DNA from 4 places in the Erwinia sp. E602 genome. Region 2 is predicted to be linked to each of the others. Evidence: predicted binding sites of a transcription regulator. Region 2 holds the regulator's gene; each other region holds the start of a gene.
What was found. Region 2 encodes CRP, which controls carbon source genes, mostly activating them, when cyclic AMP is high. Its sites were predicted from a motif close to ATGTGANNNNNNTCACAT; they were not measured.
Positions count from the first base shown of each region.

Region 1 (7,837 bases), 490 kb from region 2:
AAATCATCCATCATTTTATCCTGTTGTTGGCCCAAACCGGGCGTGCAAAATCTTGCCGTTTACACGACAACCAGTGAATTAAGGGTAAACAATTATGAGGGATGTGCCAAATAAGTCGCGGGATTAGCTGGATATTTCACCTTAAAGATCTTAAAAAGGCCCTGGCGGGCCTTTTTTTACTGCACAAAGATTACAGAACGTCTACGGCGTTCAGCTCTTTGAATGCCTGCTCAAGGCGGACAACCATTGACGCCTGGGCAGAACGCAGCCATACGCGTGGATCGTAGAACTTCTTGTTCGGCTTATCTGCGCCTTCCGGGTTGCCCAGCTGCGCCTGCAGATAACCTTCGTTCTTTTTGTAGTACTGCAGGATGCCGTCCCAGGTTGCCCACTGGGTGTCGGTATCGATGTTCATTTTGATTACGCCGTAACCAATAGACTCTTCGATCTCTGCAGCAGAAGAACCGGAACCACCGTGGAACACGAAGTCCAGCGAGTTGTGCGGCAGGTTGTGTTTCTTGCTGACGTAGTCCTGAGAATCACGCAGGATGGTTGGGGTCAGCTTCACGTTGCCTGGCTTGTACACGCCGTGTACGTTACCGAAAGAGGCCGCGATGGTGAAACGCGGGCTGATTTTGCTCAGCTCGGTGTACGCGTAGTCCACGTCTTCCGGCTGGGTGTACAGCGCAGATGCGTCCATGTGGCTGTTGTCCACGCCATCTTCTTCACCGCCGGTGCAGCCCAGTTCGATCTCCAGGGTCATGTCGAGTTTCGCCATGCGCGCCAGGTATTTAGCAGAGATCTCAATGTTCTCTTCCAGTGACTCTTCAGACAGGTCGATCATGTGAGAAGAGAACAGCGGTTTGCCGGTTTTCGCAAAGTGGGCTTCACCCGCGTCCAGCAGGCCGTCGATCCACGGCAGCAGTTTCTTGGCACAGTGGTCAGTGTGCAGGATCACCGGCACGCCGTACTGTTCAGCCATCAGGTGCACGTGATGGGCACCGGCAATAGCACCGAAAATCGCAGCAGCCTGCGGCTTGTCAGATTTGAAGCCTTTACCGGCGATAAACGCGGCACCGCCGTTAGAGAACTGTACGATAACCGGCGCTTTAACTTTTGCAGCGGCTTCCAGTACGGCGTTGATAGAATCGGTACCCACGCAGTTCACTGCTGGCAGGGCGAATTTGTTCTCTTTCGCTACCTGGAAAATCTTCTGCACGTCGTCACCGGTGACAACGCCTGGTTTTACGAAATCAAAAATCTTAGACATGTTAGCTTGTCCTGTTTTTTGTCGGCCGTTAAGAAGGTTGCCCCGTAGGGCAAATCATACCGGCGGGACGTCATCGTCCCGCCACAGAAATTACTGCTTCGCACGCTCTTCGAGCATGGCTACCGCTGGCAGAACTTTGCCTTCCACGAATTCGAGGAACGCGCCGCCGCCGGTAGAGATATAGGAAATCTTGTCTTCGATACCGAACAGATCGATCGCTGCCAGGGTATCACCGCCGCCGGCGATGGAGAACGCTTCGCTGTCTGCAATCGCCTTAGCGACGATTTCAGTGCCTTTGCGGAAGTTAGGGAATTCGAACACGCCAACCGGGCCATTCCACAGAATGGTTTTGGCGTCTTTCAGCAGGGCAGCCATCGCCAGTGCGGTTTCGTCGCCGAAGTCCATGATCTCTTCGTTGTCCTGCACTTCTGACACTTTCTTCACGGTAGAAGGGGCAGTTTCAGAGAACTCGGTGCCAACGCGGGAGTCAACCGGGACCGGGATACCGTGCTCGTCACGCAGTTTTTTCGCGGCTTCAACGAAATCGGGTTCGTACAGTGACTTACCGACGTTGTTGTCGATAGCGACGAAGGTATTAGCGATACCGCCACCGACGATCACGGTGTCAGCAATTTTCACTAACGAGTTCAGCACGTCGAACTTGGTGGACACTTTAGAACCACCGACTACCGCAACCATTGGACGAGCCGGGTTCTTCAGGGCTTTGCCCAGCGCTTCCAGTTCGGCTGACAGCAGCGGACCGGCACAGGCGACAGGAGCAAATTTGCCCACGCCATGGGTGGACGCCTGCGCGCGGTGTGCGGTGCCGAAGGCATCCATCACAAAGATATCGCACAGGGCTGCGTATTTTTTAGAGAGGGCTTCGTCGTCTTTCTTCTCGCCTTTGTTAAAGCGCACGTTTTCCAGCACCACCAGCTTACCGGCCGCCAGCTCAACGCCGTCGAGGTAATCTTTTGCCAGCGAAACGTTGTCAGCACCCAGCTTCTCTTTCAGGTAGTTGACTACCGGCAGCAGTGAGAACTCTTCGTTGTATTCGCCTTCGGTCGGACGACCCAGGTGGGAGGTTACCATCACTTTAGCACCCTGCTTCAGCGCGGCTTCGATGGTCGGCAGAGAAGCACGGATACGTGCATCTGACGTCACTTTCCCTTCTTTAACCGGTACGTTCAGATCGGCACGGATCAGAACACGCTTACCAGCCAGATCCAGATCGGTCATCTTAATTACAGACATGGTGAACCCTCTCGTTGATTCTCAAAGTTTTGACAGGCGCAAGCCGCGCCCTACCTGAAACCGCTTGTGGCCATCGCTAAGGTAGTGTCGATCATCCGGTTAGCGAAACCCCATTCGTTGTCGCACCAGACCAGCGTCTTGATCAGGTGCTTACCGCTGACCCGCGTCTGCGTGCCGTCGACAATGGCACTGTGCGGATCGTGGTTAAAATCAATAGAGACTAACGGTAATTCCGTGTAGTCAACTATACCACTAAATGCCCCTTCTGATGCACTTTGCAGCAGGTCGTTCACCTCGCGCGCCGTGACCGCATCACGCACGCTGACGCTGAGATCGATCGCCGTGACGTTGATAGTCGGTACGCGCACTGCGATCGCTTCAAAGCGATCGTTAAATTTGGGGAAGATGCGCGTGATACCGGCGGCCAGCCGGGTATCCACCGGAATAATGGACTGGCTGGCGGCACGCGTGCGCCGCAGGTCCGGGTGGTAGGCATCAATCACCTGCTGATCGTGCATCGCTGAATGGATGGTGGTTACCGTGCCGGACTCGATGCCCCAGGCGTCATCCAGCAGTTTGATAATCGGAATAATGCAGTTGGTGGTACAGGAAGCATTAGACACCAGCAGATGCCCGGGTTGCAGTTCCTGCTCGTTCACCCCGAACACCACGGTGGCATCGAGATCGTTACCGCCGGGGTGTGAGAACAGCACCTTTTTAGCGCCGGCCTGCAGATGCGCTTCGCCATCTGCACGGCTGCCATACACGCCGGTACAGTCCAGTACGATATCCACGTTCAGCTCGCGCCACGGCAGTGAGGCAATATCAGGCACATGCAGCAGACGAATGCTGTCATCACCCACCTGGAGCAAATCGCGTTCCTGACGCACGTCCCAGGCAAAGCGCCCGTGGCTGGTATCGTATTTAAGCAGATGCGCCATTCCGGCGGCGTCAGCCAGCTCATTGATCGCCACTACCGTTACCTCGGCGCGACGTCCGGTTTCATACAGCGCACGCAGCACGTTGCGCCCGATACGACCAAAACCGTTAATGGCAATACGAACCGTCATAGTACCCCTGCTAAAAATTCACCATTAGTCTGAATTGGGAGAATAGCCTGAGCCAGCTGCCGCAATTTGTACAGGGAATTCTTATATTACAGAAACATCTGCCTTGCCGCCGGTCATTTCATTTGTCACGACTGAAACGGTTCAGCTAGAGTAATAAAAATCAATGCCGATAGGAATAGTGGGGGTCAACTACCTGCTAAAGATTGGATCTGCGTCACAAAAAAGAGTTTTAACGCGTAAAATTTATCCGATAATCACGCAAGGTTCATCAGCAGGAAAAAGGCGGGATCAGGCTCTGCCATCCCCTGAACCACGCCGCTGGCGGCAGGGTGCAGTCATCATGCAGGCAACGCCCCCCCCTGAACCGGACATAGCGCAGATCGCTGAAAGGGGCAGAGGTAAAAAAAGGCGCTGCAATGCAGCGCCTTGTCTGATAACTACCGGTAAACGGCAGCTCAGAGGATTACAGCAGTTCTTTGGCTTTAGCGACCACGTTATCCACGGTGAAGCCAAACAGGTCAAACAGCTGCTCGGCCGGTGCAGACTCACCGAAGCTGGTCATACCGACGATAGCACCGTTCAGGCCGGTGTATTTGAACCAGTAATCCGCGATGCCCGCTTCAATGGCCACGCGCGCGCTGACGGCTTTCGGCAGCACGGATTCACGGTAGGCCGCATCCTGCTTGTCGAAGGCATCGGTAGACGGCATGGAGACCACGCGCACCTTACGGCCTTCCGCGGTCAGCTTATCGTAAGCGCCGGTTGCCAGCTCAACTTCAGAACCGGTTGCAATCAGGATCAGCTCAGGCGTACCTTCGCTGTCTTTCAGCACATAAGCACCGCGGGCCACGTTAGCCAGCTGCTCAGCGGTACGATCCTGCTGTGCCAGGTTCTGACGTGAGAGGATCAGCGCGGTCGGGCCGTCTTTACGCTCGATAGCGTATTTCCAGGCAATCGCTGATTCAACCTGGTCACACGGACGCCAGGTGCTCATGTTCGGGGTCACGCGCAGGCTGGCCAGCTGCTCAACCGGCTGGTGAGTCGGGCCATCTTCGCCCAGACCGATCGAGTCGTGGGTGTAAACCATCACCTGCTGGATCTTCATCAGCGCGGCCATACGCACGGCGTTACGCGCATATTCAACGAACATCAGGAAGGTCGCGGTGTACGGCAGGAAACCACCGTGCAGGGTAATACCGTTGGCGATCGCGGTCATACCGAATTCGCGCACGCCGTAATGGATATAGTTACCCGCAGCGTCTTCATTGATTGGCTTAGAACCGGACCACATGGTCAGGTTGCTTGGTGCCAGGTCAGCGGAACCGCCCAGATACTCTGGCAGCAGCTTACCGAAGGCTTCGATGGCGTTCTGAGAGGCTTTACGGCTGGCGATTTTCGCCGGGTTAGCCTGCAGCTGTTCAACGAATTTCTGTGACTCTTCAGCCCAGTTTGCCGGCAGCTCATTGTTGACGCGGCGCTTGAACTCGGCGGCCAGTTCCGGGAAGGCTTTCGCGTAGGCGGCGAATTTCTCATCCCATGCGGCTTCTTTCGCCTGACCGGCTTCTTTGGCATCCCACTGCGCGTAGATATCCTGTGGGATCTCAAACGGCGCGTGGTTCCAGCCCAGCTGCTTACGGGTCAGTGCGATCTCATCGTCACCCAGCGGGGCGCCGTGGGAATCATGGGTACCCGCTTTATTTGGTGAGCCGAAACCGATGATGGTTTTGCACATCAGCAGTGAAGGTTTATCCGTGACTGCTTTGGCCTCTTCCACCGCTTTTTTAATCGATTCAGCATCATGACCGTCAATGCCGCGCACCACGTGCCAGCCGTAAGACTCGAAGCGGGTCGCGGTGTCGTCGGTGAACCAGCCTTCAATATGACCATCGATAGAGATACCGTTGTCATCATAGAACGCCACCAGTTTGCCCAGCTTCAGCGTACCGGCCAGCGAGCAGACTTCGTGAGAGATGCCTTCCATCATGCAGCCGTCGCCCATAAACACGTAGGTGTTATGGTCTACCACATCGTGGCCAGGACGGTTGAACTGCGCGGCCAGCGTGCGTTCAGCGATAGCAAAGCCCACGGCGTTAGCAATACCCTGGCCCAGCGGACCGGTAGTGGTTTCAACGCCGGCGGTGTAGCCGTATTCCGGGTGACCTGGAGTTTTGGAGTGCAGCTGACGGAAGTTAGCCAGTTCGCCAATCGGCAGATCGTAGCCGGTGAGGTGCAGCAGGCTGTAGATCAGCATCGAGCCGTGGCCGTTAGACAGCACGAAGCGGTCACGATCGGCCCACAGCGGATTTGTAGGGTTGTGATTCAGAAATTCACGCCACAGGACTTCGGCGATATCAGCCATACCCATAGGGGCACCAGGGTGGCCGGATTTGGCTTTTTGCACCGCATCCATACTTAATGCGCGAATGGCGTTGGCAAGCTCTTTACGAGAAGACATTTTCTACTCCAGGTCGGATTTAACGCTTCACCTTTCTCAACCTATTGTAATCAATGAGTTATCAGGCAAAGCAGAACGAAAGTCGCCCATCAATGTACATGAAATACGGGTAACATGTACATGCCGCGGCAGGTAAAAATCCTCACATTATTTGCGTTTTGAGAATGCCCCGACTAGGCAAGCAATGCCGCAGGCGCTATAACTCAGATTACTGCCGGACGATTACCGCAGCCGTATTTTGCCAACTTTCTGATTTTTTTACCTTGTTACCTGAATGGATGAACTGGAATGAAGAAACGTCTCGCCTTTGCCGCGTTGTCGCTGGCAACCCTGGTTTCTGGCTGTCAGAATTTTGACAGCAACGCTCTGATGCAGTCTGGCGCACAGGCTTTTCAGGCGGTCACGCTGAGCGATGAGCAGGTCAAAGAGCTCAGTGCTAAATCCTGTCAGCAGATGGACGCGGAGAATCAGGTCGCCCCGGCAAGCAGCCCCTACACCCAGCGCCTGAATAAAATTGCCGCCTCGCTGGGCGACAATATTAACGGTACACCGGCCAACTATAAGGTTTACCTGACCAAAGACGTTAACGCCTGGGCGATGGCTAACGGCTGTATTCGCGTCTACAGCGGCCTGATGGACCTGATGACCGACAACGAAGTTGAAGCGGTTGTTGGCCACGAAATGGGCCACGTGGCGCTGGGCCACTCGCGCAAGGCGATGCAGCTGGCTTATGCCACCACCGCCGCGCGTACCGCCGCCGCCTCCGCCGGTGGCGTTGCGGCCTCGCTGTCGCAGTCCCAGCTGGGTGACCTCGGCGAGAAACTGATCGGTGCACAGTTCTCGCAAACGCAGGAGACTCAGGCCGATGACTATTCATTCGACCTGCTGAAAAAACGCGGTGTGAATCCAAACGGTCTGGTAACCAGCTTTGAGAAACTGGCGAAGATGGAAGGCGGCAGCAGTGGCGGCAGCCTGTTCGACTCGCACCCGGCGTCACAGGAGCGGGCCGATCATATTAAGGCGCGTATCGCGGCAGGTAATTAATCCTCACCCGCCTTACGCCCGGTAGCGATTGCCGGTATTAACAAGGGCAGCGCCTGCGGCCTCCAGCCCTTCACAGGCTGAAGGCGTTCAGCCCCTGTTTTCAGTAAAGTGTTTTCTGCGGTGGCCCGGCAAAGTGCAGCGGGCCGATCTCCTGCATGGCCACCTCAATCAGCGACGGGCCTGGCTGCGCCACCGCCTCACTCAACGCGGCGTGAAAACCGGCCGCGGCCGTCACCCTGCGGGCGTTCAGCCCCATCGCCCGGGCCAGCAGCGTGAAGTCCGGGGTATGCAGCCGGTTATAAAACTGCCGCCCTTCAAAGTACTTATCCTGAATGCCGCGCATCACGCCATAGCCGCCGTCGTTCATCACCAGCAGCGTGACGCTGGCGTTTTCCTGCACCAGGGTTGCCAGCTCGCCAAGCCCCAGCGCCAGGCCACCGTCGCCGACCAGCGCCACCACCCTGCTTTCCGGATTGGCAAGCGCAGTACCAATCGCCATCGGCAGCCCCATGCCGATCGCCCCGGCCAGCGAATGGACCCGCGCTCCCGGGCGACTGGTGGGCAGCAAGCGGCTGCCCCACAGACTGCCGGATACGGTGATATCACGGACAAAAATGCCCGATGGTGGCAGAACGGCAGCCACGGCATCGCTCAGCCCGGCATACACGCCACATTGATCGCGCAGATCGGTTTCCGCCGCGCTCACCGCCTGCGCAATTTCGCGATCCCATGCCGGATCGGGAC
Region 1 covers NZ_CP046582.1:838,265-846,101, reverse strand. Annotated here, with positions in the region: gene mscS (small-conductance mechanosensitive channel MscS) at 1-11, opposite strand, end outside; gene fbaA (class II fructose-bisphosphate aldolase) at 191-1,270, opposite strand; gene pgk (phosphoglycerate kinase) at 1,361-2,524, opposite strand; gene epd (erythrose-4-phosphate dehydrogenase) at 2,575-3,594, opposite strand; gene tkt (transketolase) at 4,058-6,049, opposite strand; gene GKQ23_RS05245 (M48 family metallopeptidase) at 6,338-7,093, shown strand; gene GKQ23_RS05240 (thiamine pyrophosphate-binding protein) at 7,194-7,837, opposite strand, start outside.
Region 1: epd (erythrose-4-phosphate dehydrogenase) is a predicted target of CRP. The motif match lies at 3,797-3,814, and genes of this name have one in related genera.

Region 2 (7,837 bases):
CGTAGAACGGGCGGATAATCAGGTAGCTCACCAGCGTAATCGCCAGCATCAGCAGCAGCACCACCGACTCCGGCGCGTGCAGGCGCAGGGTGAGTGCCGCCACCGCCAGCCCGGCCAGCGTGCCCAGCGCACGGTGTTGAATGCGTACCCGGGTAGCGCTGTAACCGTTGAGGCTAACGAACATCACCGTCATCAGCACCCAGTAAGGTTTGGGCAGGTTAAAGAACAGCGCCAGCGTACTGGCAAAGGTCAGCATCACCGCATAACGGGCGGCGGTGCGCAGCGCGGTGGACTTCAGCGACAGGTAGCTTTTCAGCGCCGGGATCAGCGGCAGGCGGCGCTGGCGGTCGGCCATCAGGTCGCGGCGGTAGAGCGGCTGCTGGGTGCGCAGCAGGCGGGCGATACGGCTGAAGTGGTAATAACAGAAGTTGCCGACCGGATTGTCAGGATGCTGGCGGGCGATCTTCTCCAGCGCCTGTAGCTGTTTTTCCATGCCAAAGCGCGCCGACAAACGATGGTAGAGGATATCATCCGCCAGCGTGCGCAGCCGCGCGGCAATAATCCGGGCGTTCCAGCGGATCACCGCCTCTGCATGGCTCTGTTCGACCAGCTTTTGCACCTCCTGCGGCTGATGCAGGCTGACGGCGATATGCTCCTGCAGATCCAGCGCCACCTGAAAGGCGCGCGTCAGCCGCCGGTAGTGCTGATCGCGGCCGGCGGAGAGCATATGCATCTGCTGATAGCAGGTATTAATCAGGTCGACCGCCTTCTGCTGACGAATCAGCAGCGGCGGCAGCGCGGTATCGGGGTCGGTCAGGCGGGTCAGCAGGGTATATTTGGCTTCGCAGTAACCCGCCAGTTCACGGTAAAGCAGGCTCAGGGTTTCCCGCAGCGGCTGCTCTTTCCACAGCCAGAACCAGAAGCCGTTAAACAGTCCGTACCACAGGGTGCCGCAGATAAACAGCAGCGGCGGCTGCCAGACAGGCACCCGGCCTGCCAGGCTTAAGGTAAAGATGGCGGCGATCAGCGACGCGGGCAGCAGGCGGCCGTGCAGCGGGCTGATTTCACCCAGCACGCCAAGCACCATCGTCATCAGCAGCAGGATCAGCGGCAGCGGCACGCCCTGTGCCCCGGCATACTGGATCAGAAAACTGCAGCCGGCAAACAGCGAGCCGCCGACGATCAGGCGTTTAAAGAAGCGTTTATGCAGGGTATCAAGGCCGGCGTTGTTGCAGCAGGCGGGGACTAAAGAGAACAGCAGACCCTGTTGCAGGGCTCCGAACAGCCAGCCAGTCGCCACCGGCAAACAGAGCACCAGCGTTTGCCGCAGGGCGTAGTTGACCTCAGGGTGATAGATGAGTCTACGCCACATGCACCGTACCCATAAAAAAGGCGCGACAGAAGCCTGTCGCGCCGCAGGATTAAGATCGGTTAACGGGTGCCGTAAACGACAATGGTTTTGCCGTGTGCGGAGATCAGATTCTGATCTTCCAGCATTTTCAGGATACGGCCCACGGTTTCACGGGAACAGCCGACGATCTGGCCGATCTCCTGACGGGTGATTTTGATCTGCATGCCATCCGGGTGGGTCATGGCATCGGGCTGTTTGGCCAGATTGAGCAGGGTCTGGGCAATACGGCCGGTGACGTCGAGGAAGGCGAGGTTGCCGACCTTTTCAGACGTCACCTGCAGACGACGCGCCATCTGCGAGGAGAGACGCATCAGAATATCCGGGTTAACCTGAATCAGCTGACGGAATTTTTTGTAGGAAATTTCAGCCACTTCACAGGCCGCTTTCGCGCGCACCCAGGCGCTGCGCTCCTGCCCCTCTTCAAACAGGCCCAGTTCGCCAATAAAGTCGCCCTGGTTCAGGTAGGAGAGGATCATCTCTTTGCCTTCTTCATCCTTGATCAGCACCGCTACCGCGCCTTTGACGATGTAGTAGAGGGTTTCTGCCTTTTCACCCTGATGGATCAGCGTGCTTTTGGATGGATATTTGTGAATATGGCAATGTGACAGGAACCATTCGAGAGTCGGGTCTGTTTGCGGTTTGCCGAGAACCATTCGCTGTTATCCTCTGTTTTGTCATCGAGCCCAAAAACAGGGGCTGCTCTCCCTGCCAGGCGTTGAAATAGTCAAGCGTTTCCCTGAGGGAAAATGATACGGGTCTCTGTTCAGAGCATGGCTCGCGTAGGGGGCCCGTTTTTACCGTGCATGATGGTGACAGTAAATATTACAGCTTTGTTTGTAGCACAGCTTTACATAACTGTCTTGTGTTGTATCGCTTCAGCATAGCGGGAAAAGGGAGGGCGTGCTGTTTTTGCCGGTAGAACAGCGCCACGCGTCACGCCCGCTGGCTTTCTCAAGTATTTTCAACAGCTGCTGCGCGCTGGCGGTCAGCGGCGAGTGGCTGGAGCAGACCGCGCCATACCGCAGCGCGGGCAGCGTGCCGATCGGCAGCTGCACCAGGCTGTGCGACCAGCGGCTCACCACCGGTTCCGGTAACAGCATCAGGTATCCCGCACGCTCGACCAGTTCGATGGCGGACAGTAACGAACTGGTGCGCAATGCCGGCTGCGGCAGCGCCTGAAAAAAGCGTTTCAGCTCATCATTTAACGATGACAGCGTGGCGCTCTCATCTTCTGCCAGCAGCCATTTTTGCTCGCTCAGCTGGGTTAACGCCCGCGCCCGCCGCGCCGGATGATTTTTGCTGGCGACCACGCACAGCGGCACCTGAAAGAGCGGGGTGATCACCAGCCGCTCCTGCTTAAGATCGGCGGGAACCGGCCCGGCGGCAAAGTCGATCTCGCCGCTGTTCAGCAGCGGCAGCAGGCTGCGCATCAGGCCCTCTTTGACGCTTAGCCGGGCCTGCGGGTGGCGCAGGCGAAATTTTTCGACCACCTCCGCCAGCATCGTTGAGCCCACCAGGCTGCAAACTCCCACCGCCACCTGCCCCTGCTGAGGATGCTGGGCGGAGTAGATTTCATCCCCCGCCCGCTGCAGCTCCTGCAGGATAAAGCGGTTGCGTACCGCGAACAGCTGGCCGCTGGGCGTCAGGGTGATCCCGCCAGGGCCGCGCAGAAACAGCGCCGTTTGCAGCGTATTTTCCAGTTCCTTCAGCGCCCGGCTGATGGCCGGCTGTGACTGTGCCAGCGTGCGGGCCGCCGAGCGGATACTGCCCTGACGCACGACTTCTTCAAACACCCGCAGCTGCTGCATTTTAGGTAGATAGCGCATCCCGTTCTCCTTCACTGATGCCAGAAACGTATCAGGGCAACGAAAATTTCATCTTACCTGACTGATGTAAATCCCTGATGGTGTTGTGGACATGTTAAATCATTGTGCTTGTTTCGTTGTGATGTTGCTCACAGCGCGGGACAGAGACTGACGGACGTAATTGATTGATTCCTTTTCAGTTAATTAGGAGAAACAGCAATGGATAGACGCGCACGCCTGGGAATGATCCTGATGTTATTTGCCGGCTATACCCTGATTTATATCGATAAAACCGTGATGGGCTTTGCGCTTCTGCCGATACGCGCAGAGTTTAACTTCACCCCGCAGCAGGTCGGCCTGATCCCGGGCTTATTTTTTTTCTCCTACACCCTGTTTCAGATCCCCGCCGGCTGGTTAAACGACCGGCTGGGCTACCGGGCGATGCTGGTGATGTCGCTGGCGCTGGTGGGCGTATGTGCCCTGCTGTTTGGCTGGTGGGGGCTGGGCCTTGGCTGGCTGATCCTGTTTCGCATGCTGGCCGGCATCGGTCACTCCGGTTATCCCAGCGCCAGCGCGAAAACGGTGACCATGACCTTCGATCTGCAGCATCGTACCTTTGTACAGTCGCTACTGCTCTCCTCCTCAGGAATGGCGATGGTAATCGGGCCGCTGCTGGCAATCTGGGCGCTGCGGGTGATGCGCTGGCAGCAGATGTATATGGTGTTTGCCGCGCTTTTTCTGCTGGTGGCGCTGCTGATGCTGGTGCTACTGCCAAAACACGGACAGCAGCAACAGGAGGTGGCCGCCCCGTCGCAGGGTAGCTGGCGGCTGATGTTCCGTCATCCGCTCATCTGGCAGCTGATTATCGCTAACGTCTGCGTCAATCTTCCCGCCTACAGCCTGATGGCCTGGCTACCCAGTTTTCTGGTCAAAGAGCATGGCCTGTCGATGGCCGTTACCGGTGAGATCATCTCTATCGGCGGTATTGGTGCCTGGGCGTCGTCGATTATCGGCGGCTGGCTGGTGGGGCGCTATGGCTCCGGTCGCGAGCCGCTGGTGATCCTTTGCACCGCGCTGGTTGCGGCCTGTGGCCTGCTCGGCATCTATTTTTCCACCTCGCTGCTGGCGACGATTGTCATTCTGATGATCACCAATGGTGCCACCTTCTGCACCTTTGTCTTTACCTTTACGCTGCCGTTGAAACGTTTCGAACCGCGCATTATGGGCACCACGGTGGGCTTTCTTAACGCCTGCGGTGTGGCCGGTGGGTTTATTGGCCCGATCGTCATCGGGTATCTGGTCGCGGCCAGCGGAGGGGACTACTTCACCAGCTTCCTGTTTATGATGGTCGCGATCGTGATTGCCGGGCTGGCGCTGCTGCCCGGCAGCCGGCGGCCGCTTATCTCACCGCAACATCAGGAGTCACTATGAACGCTGCAGTTGCTTCACTGATTGAGGATATCACACCGCAGGTGGTCGCCTGGCGGCGGCATATTCATGCTAACCCCCATCTCTCCTTTTACGAGCAGGAGACGGCCGACTACGTGGCCGCGGAGCTGGCGAAGATGGGGCCATTGGCCCTGACGCGGTTGACGCCGAACAGCGTGCTGGCGGAGCTGACCGGCGCGCGCAGCGGCCCGTGTATTGCGCTGCGCGCGGATATGGACGCCCTGCCGATCCATGAGCTGAACGATGAGCCGTTTACCTCACGCCATCCGGGGGTGATGCACGCCTGCGGACACGACGCGCACACCGCGATGCTGTTGGGCGCGGCCAAAGTGCTGTGCCAGCTGCGCTCGCAGATTGCCGGACGCGTGCGCTTCGTTTTCCAGCATGCCGAGGAGGTACCGCCCGGCGGAGCGCAGGAGCTGGTGGAACTGGGGGCGATGCGGGACGTACAGACGATCTTCGGCCTGCACGTGATGCCCGGTTTTCCCACCGGCACCGTCGGTTTTACCGAAGGGGTGTTCAGCGCCGCCAGCGACAACTTTGATCTGATCCTGCAGGGCACCGGCGCGCACGCGGCGATGCCGGATAAAAGCTGCGATCCGATCGTGATGGGGGCGGGGGTGGTGCACGCGCTGCAGCAGGTGGTGTCGCGGCGGCTGAACCCGAACGACCGCGCGGTGCTGACCGTGGCCAGCTTTCTTGCCGACGGTGGCTACAACGTGATCCCGGACAGCGCGCACCTCAGGGGTACGCTGCGCACGCTCAGCCGCGAGGCGCGCGAAGAGATCCCTAAGATGATGGAGCAGATGCTGGAGGGCCTGACCCGGGCCTCTGGCGGCAGCTACCAGCTGAACTGGACGCGCGGCTACGTCACCGGCGTTAACCACCGCGACGCCTGCCAGATCGCCGCAGAGAATGTCCGAGCCCAGCTGGGCGAGCAGGCGTTGAAAATTCTGCCGCACCCGATGTTCGGCTGTGAAGACTTTTCGGCCTACCAGCAGGTGGTGCCCGGCTGCTTCCTGTTTGTCGGTTCGGGTAACGAGGCAATCGGGGCCTGCTGGAATCTGCATAACCCCCACTTCCGCCTTGATGAGGCGGTGCTGCCGCTGGGCGTGAAGCTGCATATCGGGTTTATCCAGCGGCTGCTGATGGACGGGCGCAGCTGACGGCCACCGTCCGACCGGCGGGCTCAGACGATTTTTTTACCTTCGATCAGCCGTTGCACCAGCGGTGCCATGATCAGCTCCATCGCCAGGCCCATCTTACCGCCGGGCACGACCAGGGTTTTCATATGCGAGATAAAGGAGCCCTGCAGCATGGCGAGCAGATACGGGAAGTCGATATCCTCCAGACCCTGGAAATGGATCACCACAAAACTCTCGTCGAGCGAGGGAATGCCGCGGGCGGCGAAGGGGTTGGAGGTATCCACCGTCGGCACCCGCTGGAAGTTGAGGTGGGTGCGCGAGAACTGTGGCGTAATAAAGTTGATGTAGTCCTCCATCGAGCGCACCACCGAATCCATCACCGCCTCGCGCGAGTGGCCGCGCTCGCTGGTGTCACGTACCAGCTTCTGGATCCATTCGAGGTTGACGATCGGCACCACGCCCACCAGCAAGTCAACGTGGTCTGCCACGCTGTGCTGTGGCGTTACCACGCCGCCGTGCAGCCCCTCATAGAACAGCACGTCGGTCGGTTCCGGCAGCGGCTGCCACGGGGTGAAGGTGCCCGGCACCTGGTTCCACGGCACCGCTTCATCATAGGTGTGCAGATACTTGCGTGACTGGCCCTTACCGCTGCGGCCATACCCGGCGAAGGTCTGCTCCAGCAGGCCGAAATCGTTAGCCTCCGGCCCGAAATAGCTGACGTGTTTCCCCATGTCACGTGCCTTACGGATGGCCATATCCATCTCCGGGCGGGTAAAACGGTGAAAACTGTCGCCTTCCACCTCGGCCGCGCGCAGATTAAGCTGCTGGAATATTTTCCTGAACGCCAGGCTGGTGGTGGTGGTTCCTGCCCCGCTGGAGCCGGTGACGGCGATAACCGGATGTTTGGCTGACATGACGGACAACTCCCTTAAACTTCGAACCGAGGCTGCATTGGTATCACGTTTGGCGCGGTAAAGTCACCAGGGCTGCGTGCGCCGCCGGGCCCGGCCAGCGCGTTATCGTCACTCCCTGAACTGGCCGCGCGGCATGATATTGACGGTTTCATGCAGTTCAGACCACATCAGCACTACCTCGCCGCTGACCAGCTGGCGCCGCACGTCGTCCACCTTCTCGGCCAGCGTGCGCTCCTGCTCGCCATAGTCGGTACCTTCGCGCAGCACAAAGGCTTCCAGCAGGCTATCAAGGGTTTCAGGGTTAAGATCGCGCCAGGGAATAATCATCGTTGCTCCAGCCAGGGGGTAAGCCACTGTGGAATGCGCTGCTCCAGCCACATCTGTGGCTGACGCAGGGTTCCACCTACAAATCCGACATGCCCGCCGTGCTGCGTCAGCTGATATTCAACGCAGGCCGGCAGCAGTGCGGGGTCGGGGATCACTTCAGGGGTCATAAAAGGGTCGTCGCTGGCGTGCACGATCAGCAGCGGTTTACGCACGCCGGGCAGCAGCGGCAGGGCGCTGCAGCGGCGATAGTAGTCGGTGGCATCGGCAAAGCCGTGAGCGCGGGCGGTGATCGCATCATCAAAGTCGCGCAGCTGGCGCAGGGCCGCCAGCTGTTGCAGATCGACCGGCAGCGTACCGGGCCACGCCAGCAGCTTGCGGCGGGCGTTCTGCTTCAGCAGGTTCAGCAGATAGCGCTGGTAGACGCGGGAAAATCCCTGCTCCAGCCGCCGGCTGCAGGGCTCCAGCATCAGCGGCGCAGAGACCACCACCCCGGCGTCCAGCAGGCACGCGTCCCCCTGTTTTCCCATCAGGCAGGCCAGCATATTGCCGCCGAGGGAGATGCCGACCGCGGCGGTCGGTACGTCGCCCCACGTCTCACGCAGCCACCGCAGGAAGAAGCTGGCATCTTCCGTTTCGCCGGAATGATAGATGCGGTTCAGGCGATTCGGCGTACCGCTGCAGCCGCGAAAATGCATCACCACACCCAGCCAGCCGCGCGCCTGCCATGCCTGCATCAGGCCGTGGGCATAGGGGCTGTTGAAACTACCCTCCAGGCCGTGGAACAGC
Region 2 covers NZ_CP046582.1:352,349-360,185, forward strand. Annotated here, with positions in the region: gene GKQ23_RS02935 (YccS/YhfK family putative transporter) at 1-1,372, opposite strand, end outside; gene crp (cAMP-activated global transcriptional regulator CRP) at 1,432-2,064, opposite strand; gene GKQ23_RS02945 (LysR substrate-binding domain-containing protein) at 2,287-3,237, opposite strand; gene GKQ23_RS02950 (MFS transporter) at 3,436-4,647, shown strand; gene GKQ23_RS02955 (amidohydrolase) at 4,644-5,831, shown strand; gene GKQ23_RS02960 (phosphoribulokinase) at 5,855-6,724, opposite strand; gene GKQ23_RS02965 (YheU family protein) at 6,833-7,051, opposite strand; gene GKQ23_RS02970 (hydrolase) at 7,048-7,837, opposite strand, start outside.

Region 3 (7,837 bases), 870 kb from region 2:
TTCCGGCGTGGCCGCTAGCAGGGTGCGCATGCCGCCACGCTGGTCGCAGGCCACCACCATCATTGAACCGTTGGCATCACAAATCATCTGATAGCCGCGACGTTCGGCCGTAGTCATTTTATTCATTGCGTTAATCCTCATTCAGAGACGGGTAATTTTCGATTTATTCGGATCCAGCCGTTGCTGAACCCAGCGTATTAATTCTTCGCTGTCACCAGCGCGATCCTGGTCCAGCGTATACACCTCACCGACCGCCATTGGCCGGGCTTTTTCTGCCAGCTGCATTAATTCGGGAATATATTCCGCACCGGGGTGCCCTTTAACACGGCACTCGCAGCGTGACCGGTAGCGTTGTGCCACCGTTTCCGGTGCTATCTGATTCCATATTTCAATGACCTGCTGGCAGCCGCTTGAGGCGATATAGGCTTCCAGCACGTTTTTTTCGCGGAAGCCAAACCAGGCATCCATAATAAAGTTCACTTCCGGCGGCGCATTTTTGACAATATCGAACATCGCGGCGTAGGCGGCATGCCCCAGCTTCCGGTTTAACGGTCGGTCAATAATGTCTGCAAACTGCACCATAAAAGGTTCTTTAATCAGATCGATGCTCAGTAGCGGGAAACTAAACCGGTCAGCCAGGACTCTGGCAACCGAACTTTTTCCTGACGCCGGAACGCCATTGACCAGAATAAGTGTTTTCATAGTAACCCAAGAATATCTTCAGCCGTGGTGGCCTGCCTGATTTGCAACAGCGTTTCTTCCTGCTCCAGTAGTCCGACGATTGATGCAATCCCTTCGGTAATATGCGAATCACCGTTTACGCCACCGAACATTACGATAATGTCCACCGGCTCACTGCCGTGAATAGAGACCGGCTGATTTAACGTCACCAGGCTGAAGCAGTTTTTAATCACGCCACACTCCGGCCGGGCGTGTGGGATAGCAATACCTTCATCAAACACGTAATAAGCACCGTACTCCAGCGTGTTATTAATCACGGCCTGCGGATACTCCGCCGTAACAAACCCTCCTGTAATCAGCGGCGTGGCCGCGGTAGCGATAATTTCATTCCAGGTGTTAATCTCTTTCTTTACCTGAATAAAAGGGTGTCGGGAAAGAAACTGTTTAATGCTCATATCACCTCATAGATTTCTGCGGATGGTGTTTCTGAGTTCATCCATTTTTACGAAAATATCATCAACGCGCTGGCGGTAACGCGGCTGAGCGGAGTAGATTTTGATTGCCTGGTTATATTTCACCATCAGCTGCTTCTGAGTGGCATTATCTGCCGGGTTGGCCGCTAACTCGGTTTCCAGTTGCAGCAGCGTCTGGGCTATTTGCTCTGCCGCCGCCTCATCTTCGGGCTCTGCCTGCGGCGCAGATGAATGAAACAGCTTCTTCAACATTGACAGCATATTGCCTCCTTAGTGGCGGATCGTTTCCACCGGCCAGGGGTAACACGGTGGATGACTCCCCGCGTTACTTATTCAGCTTGCGGTTAGCAAACCAGACGATAAACACCACGAAGGCGATAAAGCCGGCGACAAAGCCCCATTCATTCTGGAAGGCGTGGCCGAGTACCAGCCCGGTGCTGATTACATCGGAATCGCTGAAGGTGACGCCTTTAAAGCCAAAGGTCTCCAGCAGCGGTACCAGAATCGCCGGTAGCAGGGTAATAAACAGGCCGTGTACCACGCCGCCGATAATCGCCCCTTTGCGGCCGCCCATCGCGTTGCCAAACACCCCGGCCGCTCCGCCGGCGAAGAAGTTGGTCAGCAGGCCGGGCAGGATCATCGCCAGGCCAAACATCGGGAAGACGATCATGCCGATAATCGAGCCGACGGTGGTGGCGAGGAAGCCGACGATCACCGCATTAGGGGCGTAAGGGAACAGCACCGGGCAGTCGAGCGCCGGTTTGGCGTTGGGCACCAGGCGCATGGCGATACCACGGAAGGCCGGCACCAGTTCGTTCAGCAGCAGACGCACGCCGCTGTACAGCACGAAGACGCCGGCGACAAACTGCATCGACTGCATAAACGAATACATGACGTAGTTGGTTTCACCGGCAAACTGGGCGATATAAGTCGGCCCGGCGAACAGCGCGGGGATGATGTACATCGGCACCATAATCACCGCCATCGACAGATAGGTGTCCTGCAGGAACTTAAAGTTGTCCGGCAGTTCCAGATCTTCGGTTGAGCGTGAGTTCTTGCCAATCACCCGTGCCACCGCCGCCTGTACCAGATAACCGATGGTGCAGAAGTGGCCGAGGGCAACGTCATCCGAGTCGGTGATTTTGCGCACGATAGGCTGGGCAATCGCCGGCATCAGCACCGCCATAATGCCGCCGAAGATGCCACCGGTGAGGATCAGCGTGGCACCGGTCAGCCCGGCCTTGTAGCCGATCACCGTACCAATGGTCGCCATCCACAGCAGCGCCTGGCCGGTGAGGAAAATGTATTTAAACGGCGTGATGCGGGCAATCAGGATATTGACCGCGAAGATCACCAGCAGCGTCAGCGCCACTTCTGAACCCAGCTCACGGTTGGCCACGCCGGCAATCGCCGCCACGTCGGTAATGTAGCCCTTCATACCGAAGCCGCTGGTGAAGATATCGTTGAGGAAGGTCAGCGCTTCCACAATGATGTTGATGCCGGCCATCATGATCAGGAAGCCGAGCAGGGTTTTAAAGGTTCCCTCCACCGTCTTGCCGATCGATTTTTTCTGCAGGATCAGCCCGAGCATGGCGATCAGGGCAATCAGGATCGACGCCTGGCCTAAAAAGTCTTTCACAATAAAATGGATAATTGCGTCCACGTGACACCTCGCCTGTTATTTTGCGTTAATATAAGCAAGAATTTTTTCTTCAATCTCTTTCTTATCCGTCAACCGGTTGAGGATAATCACTTTACGTTTATCCTCTTCGCTGGCGTCTGAATTTAAAATATCGGCAAACATTTTCTGAGTCAGAATAATGTCATATTTAAATGACGAGGCTTCGGATACCGTGGTGTGATCGATATCCGCGTCAATCGACAGCTTCTGCAACACCGACTTGGCGCTCATTTCGATGGCAAAGCTGGAGCCGAGGCCGCAGCCACATACGCAGAGTACTTTAAGCATGGTAGACCCTCAGATAAGGTGAGTTATTTTCGCCAGCTTATAAAGGTTGCTCTCTTTATCGACCAGGCGTTTTTCAGAGTTTTCAAGATCTATCGGTATGGCTTTGTTGTTATTATTGATGACAATAATTTTATTGCTCAGGCCGCTGTGAATACATCTGACCACTTCCTCTGCCAGGATCGCGCCCTGAATAATCTCTTCGCCGGTGGGCATACCGCTTCTCAGCCCATAGCCGAGAATCGTTTTACGGATACGAATACCAATTTTGTGCTCAAGTTTTCCAATCATGGTATCAATCGCGCCCTGGAAACCCGGCGTATACTCTTTGGTGTAACCCTCGGAGCATAAAATCACCACGCTGTTCTGCTGTTTGATTTTATTCTTTATTTTTTCCGCCAGCAGGTCGATATCCCAGACTGATTCCGGGATCAGCGCGATATCCGCGTTGCTTTTCAGCGCTGCCTGCAGGGTCAGTTCGCCACAGTAGCCGCCCAGCAGCTCAATCATAAATACCCGCCCCGGCAGGCCACGGCCGGTATTGCGTAATTTGCCGACCTCGGCAATCACCTGTTCGCAGGCGGTGGAGAAACCGACGGTATAACTGTTGCCGCTGATATCGTTATCAATGGTCATGCCGATGCCGTAACAGTTGATGCCGTAACCGCTCAGCACCTTAAGAAATTGAAAAGAGCCGTCGCCGCCGCCCATAATCAGGCAGTCAATTTTCTTTTGCCGGATGTTTTTAACGATTTTCTCATAGTCAGACTTCTTACACTTCTCCTCTTTACGGCCGGAGGCGATCAGCGGTACTGAGGATATCGACAAATCGACCAGGTCACGGCGGGATATTTCTTTCGCCCGGTTGGCGATCAGACCATTAATGCCGCCGTCAAAGACCACTATTTCAGAGTCGGTCATCCGGTTTATCTGAAACAGAAAGTTGTTCATGCCGCTGACATCACCACCACTAATCACTAATCCTATTTTCATGGTTGACCTCAGAGTTAAGGGAGCCGTTAAAAGTAAGATTGATGTTAATGATGGGGGGATTCCGTTTTTAGAAGCTGGTCACACTTTGATAAGGTTTTTCCCGGTGAGCCGATCTTGACAGCGATTTTAAAGAGGTAAATTTGTGATGCTAATCACTCTATTATCGACACTAATCACGGTAGTGGAGGTTAACTGTCTGTTTAATAATGAATTTAATTTTGTGAGCCAGGTAATGTTTTATTCAGAGACAGGTTACGATCGTCAATCAACGCTTTTGTGAGTTAAATCACTTTATAAAGGTTCGCGGGATAAAATGACCGGTCAGGGGGGGCACACAGGTATCGATCGCGCCGATCTCATCAGACGCAATAAAAGGAATGGAGGAGGGGCGGTGCAGGGAGCGAGACGTCGCCAGGAGTGCAGAGCCCGGGAGCGGTGACACAGGAGGCGAGGAAGCAGGGGGGCATCTGCCGGTGGAAAGCCTGGCGTCAGCCAGAAAAAATCCGTGGCAGGCGTGCACCACGGATTTTAGTCCCCGGCGGCTCAGAGGCCGGGTGGCTCAATGGCCGGAATTACAGCGCCGGGCCGGCTGACTGAATACGCGCACCGGCTTCGGTGGTCGCGTACTGCGCGAAGTTACTGATAAACAGCTGCGCCAGCTTCTCCGCCTCTGTCTGCCAGCTGGCGTTGGCGTTACGCGGGTCGAGCTTCGCGCTCTCCACGCCCGGAATGGATGCCGGGATCGCCAGGTTGAAGATCGGCAGGGTTTCTGTCTGGTTATCACCGGCGGTGCCTTCCAGAATCGCGCTGATGATCGCCCGCGTGTCCTTCAGCGACAGACGCTCGCCCGCGCCGTTCCAGCCGGTATTGACCAGCCAGGCTTCGGCACCGCTCTGCGCCACTTTGGCCGCCAGCACGTCTGCGTACTGGGTCGGGTGCAGCAGAAGGAACGCCGCACCGTAGCAGGCGGAGAAGGTAGGCGTCGGCGCGGTGATGCCGCGCTCGGTTCCCGCCAGCTTGGAGGTAAAGCCGGAGAGGAAGTGATACTGCATCTGGTCCGGGGTCAGGCGTGATACCGCCGGCAGCACGCCGAAGGCGTCCGCCGCCAGGAAGATAATGCGCGCAGGCTGGCCGGCGCGCGATACCGGACGCACGATGTTCTCAATATGATCGATCGGGTAGGAGACGCGGGTGTTTTCGGTTTTTGAACCGTCGGCGTAATCCACGCTGCCGTCCTCGCGCACCACCACGTTCTCCAGCAGCGCGTTGCGGCGGATCGCGGCATAGATTTCCGGCTCCGCTTCCTGCTTCAGATTGATGGTTTTGGCGTAGCAGCCGCCCTCGAAGTTAAACACGCCGTCGTCGTCCCAGCCGTGCTCGTCGTCACCGATCAGCTGGCGCTGCGGGTCAGTGGAGAGGGTGGTTTTACCGGTGCCGGACAGGCCGAAGAACAGCGCTACGTCGCCCGCTTCACCGCGGTTGGCCGAGCAGTGCATCGAGGCAATGCCCTGCAGCGGCAGCAGGTAGTTCATCACCGAGAACAGCCCTTTCTTCATCTCGCCGCCGTACCAGGTGCCGCCGATCAGCTGAATCTTTTCGCTCAGGTTAAAGGCGACGAAGTTCTCTGAATTAAGGCCCTGCGCCTGCCAGTGCGGGTTGGTGCAGCCCGCGCCGTTGATTACCGTAAAGTCCGGCGTAAAGCTGGCCAGCTCGTCGTCCTGTGGGGCGATAAACATGTTTTTGACGAAGTGCGCCTGCCAGGCGATTTCGGTCACAAAGCGCACCGCCAGACGGGTGTCGTTGCTGGCACCGCACCAGGCATCAATGATGTACAGCGGTTTGGCGGAGAGTTGCTGCGCCACCAGGCCTTTCAGGCTGCTCCAGACCTCCTGCGTCATTGGTTTGTTGTCGTTGCGACCGAGGCCGGCGTCGGACCACCACAGGGTGTTCTGCGTTAAATCATCGCGCACGATGTACTTATCGCGCGGTGAACGGCCGGTGAACTCGCCGGTATCCACCGCCACGGCGCCGGAGGCGGTCATCACGCCGCGCGCCGGGCCGGTCAGATCGGCTGCCGTTTCGTGTGCGATCAGCAGATCGTAATCCGGGTTATGGATTATCTCACCGACATCCCTGATGCCGAGGCTTAAAAGGTGTTCTTTAACTGATGCAATAATCGACATACGCTACCTGACTCAATGGATGACGTGCGGGGCGGAACTATTCCGGCCCGATGGAATAGGCGGATATTAACACCGGGCTTCTGATGCATAAATTGCATAAATGCTATGCGTCATGCTAAATTTGCATAGCGTTGGCGGACTTGTTGAAGGATTTGTGACGGTGCTCAGTAATCTTGAAGTGAAGTGGTTGTACGACGTGATCGCGCTGGAAGAGTGCCGCAGCTTTACGCTGGCGGCGGAAAAACGCAATATTTCGCAGCCTTCATTCAGCCGACGCATTAAGTCGCTGGAGGCCGCACTGGGCTTCAGCGTGTTTGATCGCAGCGTCAATCCTCCTCAGTTAACGCCGCAGGGCAGAATATTCGTCGGCTACGCGCGCAATATGCTCGACGATATGGATTTTCAGATCGGCCGCATCAAAGGCGATCACAAGCTCAAGCAGAGCATCCGCATTGACGCCGCCCCGTCGCTCTCGGTGCTGCTGCTGCCCGACCTGCTGGCGGAGTACACCGACGGCCCGGATAAGGTATTCTTCGTTGAATCGATCAACGTCAATGATGCGGTGTTTAACCTGAAAGAGGGCAAGAGCGACTTTATCCTGTCGTTCTACAACGAAGAGCTGATGAACTACCCGTTTATCAACCACAAGATCTTCGATTCTGCGCTGCACCTCGTCACCCCCTGCGACCCCCACGGCCAGCCGCTGTTCAGCCTCGACGGCGACACGCTGCCGTTGATGAAGTACGCCAACGACAGCTATATGGGACGTCAGGTGAATCAGGTGATTGACCGCCACCCGGAGATCGTCTTCCAGCTGCGCTTTGTCTCATCGATGAGTGAATTGCTGAAGCGGATGATCCTGAAGGGAGACGGCGTCGGCTGGCTGCCCTACTACTCGATTCAGCAGGATCTGGAGGAGGGACGGCTGGCGATTATGGACCCGAGCCTGTCACTGAATATTGCCGCCTACGTGTACCGCTCCGGCGCGCGGTTAAACCTGACGGCAGAGCGGTTCTGGCACTATCTGAAGGGAAGGAAGAGCTGAGGCGGCTCAGGGTTCGCTACTTTACTCTGTTCTGACTCTTTACCCCGGCAGCGAACCGCTGGCTCACTGCTAACGCCGAACGTTGAGCGCCGACCGCCAAACGCCAAACGCCAAACGCCAAACGCCAAACGCCAAACGCGGGGCGCTCAGCCCAGTCAGGATTTATCTAGATTAACCCGCCGGGAATCAGCACCAGCGCCATTTCACTGGCAAGGTTTTCCATCGCTTCATTGACTGCGACTGAAGTTGAGGCTGATTCGGAATCAATCGTGACGTCAAGGTCGCTGGTATTAATACGATCGCCAAACAACATAACAGCCTTGTCGCCATGCTGTTTAGAAGACCACCGGATCCCCTGAGCTTCAGGGTTATCATCGTGGATTTTCTCTGCCCACTGACGCGTTTCGGGATAATGATCTGCGGAAGACCCCAGTAAATCGCCCTGCGTAATACCATGTTTTTTCATGAAGCGGGGATTGAGATCAACAAACTGAAT
Region 3 covers NZ_CP046582.1:4,323,150-4,330,986, reverse strand. Annotated here, with positions in the region: gene GKQ23_RS21505 (tagatose-bisphosphate aldolase) at 1-126, opposite strand, end outside; gene GKQ23_RS21500 (AAA family ATPase) at 142-702, opposite strand; gene GKQ23_RS21495 (PTS sugar transporter subunit IIA) at 699-1,136, opposite strand; gene GKQ23_RS21490 (hypothetical protein) at 1,143-1,406, opposite strand; gene GKQ23_RS21485 (PTS sugar transporter subunit IIC) at 1,480-2,817, opposite strand; gene GKQ23_RS21480 (PTS sugar transporter subunit IIB) at 2,833-3,123, opposite strand; gene GKQ23_RS21475 (6-phosphofructokinase) at 3,133-4,113, opposite strand; gene pckA (phosphoenolpyruvate carboxykinase (ATP)) at 4,686-6,296, opposite strand; gene GKQ23_RS21465 (LysR substrate-binding domain-containing protein) at 6,457-7,341, shown strand; gene GKQ23_RS21460 (RES family NAD+ phosphorylase) at 7,508-7,837, opposite strand, start outside.
Region 3: GKQ23_RS21475 (6-phosphofructokinase) is a predicted target of CRP. The motif match lies at 4,254-4,271, and genes of this name have one in related genera.

Region 4 (7,837 bases), 1.9 Mb from region 2:
GCTGGTCATGCGCGAGGCGAGGATAATGCCCGCCGCGGCGGAGACCAGTCCGGAGAGAATAAAGATGATAATGCGGGTGCGTACCACCGGCACGCCGGCCAGCCGCGCCGCCTCTTCGTTACCGCCGATCGCCAGCGTGTTGCGGCCAAAGGTGGTTTTATTCAGCAGGAAGGCAAACAGCGCCAGGGTGATGATGGTCAGCCACACCGGAGCCGGTACGCCCAGCCAGCTGGCGTAGCCGAGGGCGAAGAAGCGTTCGTCTTCGATGCCCACCGCCTTACCGTCGGAGAAAATATAGGCCAGACCGCGCACGATCTGCATGGTCGCCAGGGTGGTGATCAGCGCATTAATTTTAAGCTTTGCGATGACAAAGCCGTTAACAAAACCGCAGGCAACGCCGAGCAGCAGCCCGGCCCCCACGCCGATCCACAAGCTTTCGCTGAGGTTGATCACCACCGCGCAGGTGACGCCCGCGCAGGCGATCACCGAGGCCACCGACAGGTCAAAGTCGCCGGAGGCGAGGCAGAACAGCATGCCGCAGGCGACCATGCCGGACATTGAGATCGCCAGCCCCAGCCCCTTCATATTGATCAGGCTGGCGAAATTAGGCACAAACAGCGTGCAGGCCAGAAACAGCGCGGCGAACACCACCAGCATGCCAAAGTTGTCCCAGATGCGTCCGAGGCTGAAACGCTTCGCTGCCGCAGGGCCGGAGGTCGTGGTTACAGACATAGTTTACTCCTGAATTCAGGCCACCCGGCTGGCGGGTTTGGCGGTTTTAGGCATGGCAAGGCTGAGGGTCAGGGCTTCGGTGGCGTCGTCGTGCGCCAGTTCGCCGGCAATTTCACCTTCGCGCATCACCAGGATACGGTCGGCCAGCCCCATCACTTCCGGCAGATCGCTGGAGGCAAACAGCACGGCAATGCCGCGTTCGGCCAGCGCGTAGATCAGCTGGTAGATTTCGTTTTTTGCGCCGACGTCGATGCCGCGCGTCGGCTCGTCGAGCAGGATCACTTTCATCTCTTCCGACAGCCAGCGGCCGAGGATCGCCTTCTGCTGGTTGCCGCCGGAGAGGTTCATAATCAGCTGCTCTGCCGACGGGGTACGGATCTTCAGCGACCTGATATGCTCACCGGCGTTGCGCGCTTCCCAGCGTTTGTCGATCAGCCCGCTGGCGGTGAGGTTGTTGCGCCGCGCGCTGATGTTGATGTTGTCGCGCACCGAGTGCACCGGGATGATGCCGTCCGCCTTGCGGTCTTCCGGGCAGAGCATAATGCCGGCGCGGATCGCCTCAATCGGCTCGCGAAGCGTGACGTTGTCACCGTCCAGCTTCAGCTGGCCCCCCGTCAGGCGGGTGGCACCGAACAGGCCTTTCATCAGCTCGCTGCGCCCGGCACCCACCAGACCAAACAGGCCGACGATCTCGCCGGCGCGCACGCTGAACGAGATCGGGCAGCGCACGCCCTTCGCCTGCACCGCCTCCAGCTGCAGCCTTACCTCGCCGTGCGGGCGCGGACGGTAGCCGTAGATATCGCCGATGTCGCGGCCGACCATCGCCTGCACCAGCTGGTCGTTGTCGGTGGTGGCCATATCGGTAAAGGTGCGCACGTAGCGGCCATCCTTAAACACGGTAATCGCGTCGCTGAGGGCGAAAATCTCCTCCATGCGGTGCGAGACGTAGAGCACCACCCGCCCTTCGGCGCGCAGCTGGCGGATCACCCGAAACAGCTGGTCGATCTCGCGGGCGGAGAGCGAGCTGGTCGGTTCATCAAAGGCGATCACCCGCGCGTTGCGCGCCAGCGCCTTGGCGATCTCGACCATCTGCCACTGGCCGAGGGAGAGATACTTCAGCGGCAGGTCCGGGTCAATATCCATGCCCAGCGCCTGCAGCTGCACCCGCGCGTCGGCGCGCAGGCGGGCGTGGTTCACCAGCCCGGCGCGGGCGGGCAGCTGGCCGAGGTAGATATTCTCGGCGACGGTCATCTCCGGCACCAGGTGCAGCTCCTGGTAGATAATCGCCACGCCGGCGTTGAGCGCCGCCACGGTAGTGGGGAATTTGACCGGCTGCCCCTGCAGGCGGATTTCACCGGCACTGGGCTGATAGCTGCCGCTGAGGATTTTCAGCAGCGTCGATTTGCCGGCGCCGTTCTCACCCATCAGCGCGTGCACCTGTCCGGCATGGCACTCAAAGCCAATATCCTGCAGCGCCTTAACGCCCGGAAAGGTTTTGCCAATGCCGTGAAAGCTGAGATAAGCAGGTTGTTGTTGCATAACCACTCCAGCCAGAATGCGGGTTGCCCCGCCGGTACCTGACGCGGCCTTGTACAGCCGCGCGTTGCGTATTGCTTCAGCTGACCGTCTGCCGTGATGCGCAGGCGTTCAGCTGAAGCGCTTTATCCGTTCTGCCCGGCGGCGGGCAAACCGGCTGGCGTGTGACCCGGCCATAATGTGACAGGGTCACACAGCCCCTTTTACATCAGCCCTTTCTTCGCCAGCTCGGCTTTGAAGTTGTCGCGGGTGATCAGCACCACGTCGGTGACTTCGGTGAATTTCGCCGGCTCGGTGCCGCTGGTGACCCAGTCATGCAGCATCTTGATGCTGCGGTAGCCGTGCACGTCCGGGCTTGGCAGCAGCGAGCCGTAGAAACCGGTGGCCTGGCCCTTCGACAGCTCGCTGACCGCGTCAACGCCGTTGATGCCGATGCCGATCACGTTGCTGCCCTTAAAGCCCTGGCCCTCGGTGGCGCGCACGCCGCCCAGCACGGTGTTGTCGTTCATGCCGACGATCAGCCAGTTTTTCACTTCCGGATGCTGCACCAGCAGCGAGTTGCCGGCGTCAAACGCGCCGGGGATATCGTTGGATTTGGTCGGGATCTGGTAGATCTGATTCTCCGGGAAACCGGCCGCCTTCAGCGCGTCCATCGAGCCGCCGGTGCGGCGACGGGCGGTGTCCAGCTCGTTGGCGGTAATCGCCATCACCGCGGTCTCTTTCACGTCCCAGCCGCGCTTCTGCATCTCTTTGTACAGCTCCTGGCCCTGACGCTCGCCGATTTTGGTCGCCGCCATCATCACCAGCGGTACGGTGTCCATCGGTTTGCCTTTGGCGGTGACGAACTGATCGTCAACGGCGATCACCTTCAGGTTATAGCTGCGCGCCTTGGCCATAATCGCCGAGCCGAGTTTCGGGTCCGGCGTACAGATCACAAAGCCCTTCGCGCCGCTGGCGGCCAGGCTGTCGATGGCGTTCAGCGTTTTTTCACCGTCCGGCACGGCGATTTTAATCACCTCAAAGCCCAGTTCCTTACCGGCCTTGTCGGCGAATTTCCATTCGGTCTGGAACCACGGCTCCTCCGGCTGCTTGACCAGAAAGCCCAGTTTCATGGTTTCGGCGATAGCGGATTGTGACATAACGGCGGCGAAACCAATCGCGGCCAGCGTTTTAGTGAATTTGTGCATGAGGCTCTCCGGCTCAGTGCCCGCATCAGCGGGTTTGTGTAAACGGTATCAATCGGGTGAACGAAATTTTTTACGCCTGCAAACATTAGGTTATCCCGATGCCGACGGCCTGACGGTGCGGGGATGCGCTAGTTTTAGCCGCTGGGGAGAAATAATTTGTAGAGCGTTATCACATCGCGGGATTACAGCTATTTTGTCCATGCATTCAGCCGTTTTAACCGCCACGTAACATTTGAAGCCGGTCACATAACCCGTCGATACGGCAGAAAAGTGCATATTTGCAGCCAGCGATGCCTAACGGCTTACGCCCAGGTTTTCCAGGATAGAGGCAACCTTTTCTCGTCTCTGGAGAACCCCTATGCATCAGGATGCGATTACCCTCGGCCTCGACTTTGGCAGCGACTCGGTGCGGGCGCTGGCGGTGGAGTGCCGCAGCGGTCGCGAGCTGGCCAAACACGTGGTGGCCTACCCGCGCTGGCAGGCCGGGCGCTACTGCCGGCCGGCTGATAATCAGTTTCGCCACCATCCGCAGGACTATATCGACGCGCTGGAGCAGGCTATTCGTGACGTTGTCACGCAACTAAGCCCCGCGCAGCGCGCCAGCGTGGTCGGCATCGGCGTGGATTCAACCGGCTCCACCCCTGCCCCGATCGACCGTGAAGGCCGGGTGCTGGCGCTGCGGCCGGAGTTTGCCGACAACCCCAACGCCATGTTTGTGTTATGGAAGGATCACACCGCCATTGAAGAGGCGGAGGCGATTACCCGCCTGTGCCACAGCGGCGAGTTTGCCGACTACTCGCGCTTTATCGGCGGCATTTACTCCTCGGAGTGGTTCTGGGCGAAAATTCTGCACGTCAGCCGCGCCGACGGCGCGGTGCGCGAGGCCGCCGCTTCCTGGGTAGAGCTGTGCGACTGGGTTCCCGCGCTGTTAAGCGGCACCACCGCCCCGGCGATCCTTAAACGCGGCCGCTGCGCCGCCGGGCATAAGTCGCTGTGGCACCCGCTGTGGCAGGGGCTGCCGGAGGCGCGCTTCCTTGAGGCGCTGGACCCACTGCTGACCCGCGATCTCGACTACCCGCTGTTTAACGATACCTGGACCGCCGATCGCCCGGTCGGCCAGCTGACCGCCGAGTGGGCGGAGCGGCTCGGGCTGCCGCAGACGGTAACCCTCTCCGGCGGCGCGTTTGACTGCCATATGGGCGCCGTGGGTGCGGGCGCGAAGCCCTATACGCTGGTTAAGGTGATCGGCACCTCCACCTGCGACATTCTGATCGCCGACGCCGACCGCGTGGGCGAGCGGGCGATTAAGGGCATCTGTGGCCAGGTGGACGGCAGCGTGGTGCCGGGAATGATCGGCATGGAAGCCGGCCAGTCGGCATTTGGCGATATGTACGCCTGGTTCAGCCGCCTGCTGGGCTGGCCGCTGCAGCAGGCCGCGGTGCAGCAGCCCGAACTGCGCACGCAGCTGGAGGCGCTGCAGAAGGGGCTGCTGGAGCAGCTGACCGCCGCCTGGGCCGCCGACCCGCAGCTCGATCACCTGCCGGTGGTGCTGGACTGGTTTAACGGCCGCCGCACGCCGTTTGCCAACCAGCGCCTGAAGGGGGTGATTACCGACCTGAACCTCGGCACCGACGCCCCGACGCTGTTCGGCGGCTTTATCGCCGCCACCGCCTTTGGCGCACGCGCCATTATGGAGTGCTTCGAGCAGCAGGATATTCCGGTGGAGCAGGTGCTGGCGCTCGGCGGCATCGCGCGTAAATCACCGGTGATCATGCAGGTGTGCAGCGACGTGATGAACCGCCCGCTGGATATCGTCGCCTCCGACGAGTGCTGCGCGCTGGGGGCGGCGATTTTTGCCGCCGTCGCCGCCGGCGTCTATGCCGATATCCCCACCGCACAGGCCGCGATGGCCAGCCCGATTGAGCGCACGCTGCAGCCCGACGCCGCGCGCGTGGCCCGTTATCAACAGCTTTATCAACGTTACCTTGAATGGTGTGAACTGGCTGAACCACAGTTTGCCCCGCAACCGTCGTCCGTCAGTTAAGGAGTGGTCTTTATGTCCCAGCATGTATGGTTTGTGATTGGTACCCAACATTTATACGGCGCGGAAACCCTGCGCCAGGTGGAGCAGCACGGTCAGCAGGTGGTCGACGGCCTGAATCAGAGCGGCGCACTGCCCTTCACCCTGCGGCTGAAGCCGCTGGTCAAGAGCCCGGACGAGGCGCTGGCGCTGTGCCGCGACGCCAGCCACGATACCCAGTGCCTGGGCGTGATTACCTGGCTGCACACCTTCTCGCCGGCCAAGATGTGGATCGGCGGGCTGACGGTGCTGACCAAACCTCTGTTGCAGTTGCATACCCAGTTCAACGCGGCGATCCCGTGGGACACCATGGATATGGACTTTATGAACCTGAACCAGACCGCCCACGGCGGCCGCGAGTTCGGTTTTATCGGCGCGCGGATGCGGCTGCCGCATCAGGTGGTGACCGGCCACTGGCAGGATGCCACGACGCAACAGCGCGTGGCGCAGTGGATGCGCGGAGCCGCCGCGCTCCAGGCCAGCCAGCAGCTGAAGGTGGCACGCTTTGGCGACAATATGCGGGAAGTGGCGGTGACCGAAGGTAACAAGGTTTCGGCACAGATCCAGTTTGGCTATTCGGTCAACGGCTGGGGCGTGGGCGATCTGGTTGAGGTGGTTAATCAGGTGTCGGACGGCGACGTCAGCGCGCTGATCGATGAATATGAGAGCCGCTATACCTTCTCCGCCGTGGCGGCTGCGGGCGGCGAGAAGCGCCAGCACGTGCTGGACGCGGCGCGCATTGAGCTGGGGATCAAACGTTTCCTCGACGGTGAAGGCTGCCGCGCTTTTACCACCAATTTCCAGACCCTGCACGGCATGAGCCAGCTGCCGGGGCTGGCGGTACAGCGCCTGATGCAGCAGGGTTACGGCTTTGCCGGTGAAGGTGACTGGAAAACCGCCGCGCTGCTGCACATCTTCAAGGTGATGGCGGGCGACCGGCCGGGTGGTACGTCGTTTATGGAGGATTACACTTATCACTTTGCGCCGGGCAACGATCTGGTGCTCGGCTCACATATGCTGGAGGTGTGCCCGTCGATTGCCCGCGAGGCGAAACCGCTGATTGACGTGCAGCCGCTGGGCATCGGCGGTAAGGCCGATCCGGCGCGTTTGATCTTCTCTGCCCCGGCCGGCCGTGCGGTTAACGCCAGCGTGATTGACCTCGGCGATCGCTTCCGTCTGCTGGTCAACGTGGTGGATGCTATCGATCAGCCGCAGGCGCTGCCGAAGCTGCCGGTGGCCCGTGCGCTGTGGAAGGCACAGCCGTCGCTGGCGACCGCGTCGGAGGCCTGGATCCTCGGCGGCGGCGCGCACCATACGGTGTTCAGCCAGGCGCTGACGGTGGAGGATATGCGCCTGTACGCCGAGCTGCACGGTATTGAGGTGGTGGTAATCGATGAGGAGACCACCCTGCACGGCTTCCGCGATGCGCTGCGCTGGAACGAGGCGTACTACCGGTTGAATCAGCGATAAGCTGCGGCTGGTGATTAACACGAAACCCACCTTGTGTGGGTTTTTTTTATCCCTGTCTCAGATGGGTTACTCTTCAGGCTATGATGTTGCTGTTTAAGGGCATCGCTTAGCGTTAAGCTACTGTTTTGCTTTCTTAAAGGCATCGCTTCATATACTGGTGCCGGGTTCGGCCGCTGGCGACAGAACGCCGGGGCGCCGTTAATTTTTTAAAGCCTAAAACCGGCTTTAAAAAATAATCCATCCATGGAGGCTCGGATGCCGCATCCATGCGGCATACGCCCGGCTAACCTGCTCGCCAGCGCCCTCCCTTGTAAGCTATTGTTTTGCTTTCTTAAAGACGTGGCTTGTTAACGTCAGCAACGGTTAGCTTTGCGACTGGACGTTTTTGCCCGATAATCTCGCCATACTGCATTCAGGTAAGGTAATCCCCCCTGATATCGCACAAGATAAGACCATTAAACGCCACCTGGACACGCTGCCGCAGTCAGCTTTTCCTCGCCCAAATGTTCAGATTTAGGGTCTGGTGGTAGCACAACGTATTTAGCAAGGAGAGTGAATCATCGTGAGTGAAAACAAGGTTATTACCGTTGCCGCAGCGCTTATTACCGATCGCGCGGGACGCTATCTGCTGGTCAGAAAGCGCAACACACCGTACTTTATGCAGCCGGGCGGCAAACCCGAGCCGGGCGAAACGCCGCAGGCGGCGCTGGTGCGTGAGCTGTGGGAGGAGCTGTCGCTGGAGGTGAAACTGGCAGACCTGACGCCGTTAGGCCGCTTTGAAGATCGCGCCGCCAACGAACCGGGCCACAAGCTGATCGCCGATATGTTTGCG
Region 4 covers NZ_CP046582.1:2,228,031-2,235,867, reverse strand. Annotated here, with positions in the region: gene araH (L-arabinose ABC transporter permease AraH) at 1-732, opposite strand, end outside; gene araG (L-arabinose ABC transporter ATP-binding protein AraG) at 748-2,271, opposite strand; gene GKQ23_RS11580 (arabinose ABC transporter substrate-binding protein) at 2,472-3,455, opposite strand; gene GKQ23_RS11575 (ribulokinase) at 3,814-5,499, shown strand; gene araA (L-arabinose isomerase) at 5,512-7,005, shown strand; gene GKQ23_RS11565 (NUDIX domain-containing protein) at 7,568-7,837, shown strand, end outside.
Region 4: GKQ23_RS11580 (arabinose ABC transporter substrate-binding protein) is a predicted target of CRP. The motif match lies at 3,686-3,703, and genes of this name have one in related genera.